2 regions of the Methylobacterium aquaticum genome follow, and region 1 is predicted to be linked to the other one. Evidence: predicted binding sites of a transcription regulator. Region 1 holds the regulator's gene; the other holds the start of a gene.
The links. The regulator LexA, encoded in region 1, represses DNA repair genes until DNA is damaged. The targets are predictions, from matches to a motif close to TGTTCNNNNTGTGTTCNG.

Region 1 (2,182 bases):
GCCAGGGCGTGGTCCGTCCTGTGTGAAATCGTCGGCAGACCTTATGGAATGCTTGCCGGGTGATCCCTGCAGCCTGCGCGATTCCAGCGGCGCCGTAGAATTTTTCACGGTTGCCCCTCTTCAACGTCCAGGGCTGCGGCCATCAATTCGTTGATGATTGCTTGGCTGCGTTTGCTACGACGTTCCCCTTTGGGGGCTTTATCGACAGTTTGTCTGTTGACGCCTTTAGCGACCCGCTCCTTATCGAGAGTGGTGCCTTGGGCCACGAGCCCAGCCCTCACGGCCCTGTAAAGGTCCGGCGAGCCGATGATAGCCACAGGGAGAGCGCGCTTGATCCGGCGCATGTTGCACGGGAAAACGCGTGCTCGCAGCATGTTACAGATATCTGGCGGCGGAGTGCCCTGCGACCTCGCCTTACCAATCGGCATCGGAATAAGTTGTTGATATAGTGAGAGTTTTCCGAAGCTGTCGCCAAACATCTCCGATCGCCCGCCGCCAAAAAGCTTCGACGCGCCCACCCTTCGCGCCGCCTTTTCGAACCCGCTTGCGGAACACTTGCGGAACGCTTACCATGTTCGCGATTTGTTTCCGGAGCGCGGCAGCGCGGGGATGAGAGTGTCACATGCTCACGCGTAAGCAGTTGGACCTGCTCCGCTTCATTCAGCAGAGGATGCGGGAGACGGGCGTTCCCCCGTCCTTCGACGAGATGAAGGACGCCCTCGACCTCAAGTCGAAATCGGGCATCCATCGCCTGATCACCGCCCTGGAGGAGCGCGGCTTCCTGCGCCGCCTGCCGAACCGGGCCCGGGCGATCGAGGTGATCCGCCTGCCCGACACGGTGACGGGGCCGGCGCAGGCCGCGCCCGCCCCCGGGGCCGAGGTGGTGCGGTTCAACCCCAGCGTGGTCGAGGGTGGGCGTGCCCACGAGCCGAAGCGGCAAGCCGGCATCCCCGCCATGGCGACCGCCTCGGACGAGAACGGTCACTCGGTCAGCGTGCCGGTGATGGGCCGGATCGCCGCCGGTACGCCGATCTCGGCGATCCAGAGCCAGAGCCGTACGGTGGCGATGTCGCCGGACTTCCTGGCCAGCGGCGAGCATTACGCCCTGGAGGTGCGCGGCGATTCGATGATCGAGGCCGGCATCCTCGACGGCGACCTCGTGGTCATCCGCCGCCAGGAGACCGCCAATACCGGCGACATCATCGTGGCCCTGATCGACGACGAGGAGGCGACCCTGAAGCGCCTGCGCCGCCGCGGCTCGTCGATTGCGCTGGAAGCCGCCAACCCGGCCTACGAGACCCGCGTGCTCGGGCCGGACCGGGTGCGGATCCAGGGAAGGCTGGTGAGCCTAGTGCGGAAGTACTGAATCGATTCGGGGATTGGCGCATCGCTCAACCCTCCCCCCTCTGCGGGGGAGGGTAGTCCCTGCGTCAGCAGGGGCCGGGAGAGGGGCAGCGCGACGCTGTTCCAGGTGGCGCCCGTCACCATGGTCGCTCCCTTTCCGGAAGCGTGGTTCCCCTCTCCCGCCCCGCATCCGCGGGGCACCCTCCCCCGCAGAGGGGGGAGGGTACAGATGCGTCGCGCCCGTCAGTGCGCGCTCCCCGTTGCGACGAACTTGAACAGGAACACCCCGGCGATCACCCACACCACCGGCTTCACCTCCCGGAACCGCCCGGTGAGCAGCTTGATCACCGCGTAGGTGATGAAGCCGAAGGCGACGCCGTTGGCGATCGAGTAGGTGAAGGGCATCAGCAGCGCCGTCACGCAGGCCGGCAGCACCTCGGTCAGGTCGTCCCAGTCGAGATCGACCAGTTCGTGCAGCATCAGGCAGGCGACGTAGAACAGGGCCGGCGCCGTGGCGTAGGCCGGAACCGAGCCGGCGAGCGGCGCGAAGAACAGGCAGGCGAGGAACAGGACCGCCACCGTGGCGGCGGTGAGGCCGGTGCGGCCGCCCTCCTCGACGCCGGACGCGCTCTCGAGGTAGGCGGTGGTGCTCGACGTGCCCAGCAGCGAGCCGACGAAGATCGAGGACGAATCCGCCATCAGCGCCTTGTCGAGGCGCTCCATCTTGCCCTCGGTCAGCAGCCCCGCCCGGTTGGCGACACCCATCAGCGTGCCGGTGGCATCGAACAATTCGACGAGGAAGAACACCAGGATCACGTTGAGGAGACCGCCCGACAGG
Region 2 (2,182 bases), 2.2 Mb from region 1:
GGCGCCCGCCACGTCGATCCAGATCCCGTCCGGCGGGTCGGGGGCGACGAGGGGGGCGTAACGCAGGCACCAGGCCGCAAGGCGCCTGAGCGCCGCGGCATCGCCCTCCGGATCGGCTTGGATCACCGTGAGGCCCGGCACCATCGCCTGCGCCTGCGCCAGCGCCAGACCGGGGCGCAGGCCGAGTCGATGGGCGGCGCGGTCGACGGCACCGACGACCCGGCGCGGGCCGTCCTGGGCCGCCGCCACCAGCGGCTCACCCGGCGGCGGCGCGCCGTGCCGGCGCCGCCACAGGTCGGTCGGCCAGGTCGGCAGGAACACGCAGATGACCCTTCGCATCGGGAGCCTCGAGGAGCCAGGTGCGGGGCTCGGCGCCCCGGGCGCGCAGCAGCGCCACGGTCCAGCGGGCCCGCGACAGGCCCGGCACGGGAAGGGCGGCGGAGGGCGCCGCGGTGACGCCCCAGCGGGTCGCGGCGGCGTTGGGCTCCGGGACGGCGCTGCCCCGGCGGCGGATCACCAGGGCGAGGCCGCCGCTGCCCTCGGCGGCGAGCTGGAGCCGCCGCGACGGGGTGAGCCCGAGCCGGGCGACCTCGCCGACCACCGCCGCGAGGCCGCGATGGCGCAGGCCCTCCTCCATGGTGGGCAGCACCTCGGCCTCGCGCCGGGTCTCGGCGTAGAGCACCCGATCGGGATGGAGGCCGACCGCGGCGAGGCCGGGGGCGAACAGGTCGCGGCTCGCCAGGCACCACAGGACCGGGCCGGGGAGCCGGGCGAGGATCGCCGCGGTGAACAGGGCCGCGAGCGCCCCCTCCCCGTCCACCGGTCCCGCCGCCAGCACCTCGTGGACCGCACCGAGGCGCAGGCCCCCGCCCGGCAGGTGCGCGTCGAGGTCGGCGACGCCGAAGGGCAGGACCGGCCGGTCCGTCCCCTCGGGCGCCAGCCCGCCGATCCGCTCGCGCAACGCCGCGAGCTGCCGTTCCCGCTCGGCCTGCCGCATCTCATGCCCATCACCGAACCGAAGCAACAACTCGTTCTTGTTTTGTTCGGTTTCATGGACGTGTCAATCGGGGCTGTGGACGACAGGGCCGTCAGAGCCTGCCCGGACCGGGGCCCTGTTGACGGCAGCGGGGACAACGGGATCGGCGGCGCCCGGAAAGCCCTGCCGGGCAAGGGGATCGGGCGGGGCAGCGATGCGGGCTGCCGGCGGGCACAGCCGTTGGACAACCCGCTCAGAGCCGCCAGGAGCGCCGCTGAGCTGGATTCGAGGCCGGCAGGTGCCGTACAACTGTTCTGGGGCGCGACGGGCCTCCACGGGCCTCCTGGCGGAGAATCCGGGATTTGCGGCTCGCCGGGCATCGCCCCGGATCCGGGGCCGTCAAACCGGGGTCGTGCGGGGGTGCGTCGAGGCCTCGCGCGGCACGCCGAGTCGCCTACGGAACGCCGTCCGCGATTCACACAGCTTTCCAAGCTGTTAATCGGGGGCCCACGCCGAGTAACCTACGCCCCCACGCCGAGTCGCCTTCGCCGACCCCCCGATTCCGCGCAGACCTGCCTACGCGGATGCGCCGAGTTGCCTACGCGGATGCGCAGACCAGCCTACGCGAACGGGTGGTAACCCCTTGTGGGGATTTGGAAAATCGCCACCCCATATAATACCCATATAGCTCTACGGATTCAGATTCGGAATCTAGATTCAGAATCTCTCATAAAAAGGCTTTTCGAGATCAGGAGTTAGGGGCTTTTCGGGGTGAGCGGCGCGGAGGCGGCACCGAAGGCCTTCGGCCGGACCGGAGGCGAAGCCCCCCTCCCCTCTCGCCAGGAGGCCCGGTCAGAGTCTTGGGTGGTCGCGGCGAGAGTCGGGGGACTCGGCGGCATGAGTCCTCGCCGGACAAAGCCCAGATCAGCCGGACTCGTTTCCCCGTGGAAGAGTCGAGGCGAGGCTTGAACCGCAGGAACCGACTCGCCTGTACGCTGGCCGATGATTCGCCGTCCCGATCCGGGACTCTGTCTCGACTCCGGGCGTGTGATCGGAGTCCGGCAATACTTTGCGATGACTCATCGCGCCGGCGGACCGCAGGGTTACCGACAGGCTACTCGGTCGTCCAAGAGCGTAGGCAATTCGGCGTGGAGTCGTTCACGTCCCGTAGGCAGGTCTGCGTCGACTCAGGCAGGTGAAAACCGT

Region 2: the regulator LexA is predicted to act here: its motif matches at 1,030-1,047, upstream of F1D61_RS08070 (ImuA family protein).

Annotation. Positions count from the first base shown of each region.
Region 1 is NZ_CP043627.1:6,591,407-6,593,588, forward strand. Features, by position in the region: gene F1D61_RS30485 (hypothetical protein) at 105-518, opposite strand; gene lexA (transcriptional repressor LexA) at 623-1,366, shown strand; gene F1D61_RS30495 (NCS2 family permease) at 1,588-2,182, opposite strand, start outside.
Region 2 is NZ_CP043627.1:1,816,790-1,818,971, forward strand. Features, by position in the region: gene F1D61_RS08065 (DUF6504 family protein) at 1-339, opposite strand, end outside; gene F1D61_RS08070 (ImuA family protein) at 257-997, opposite strand.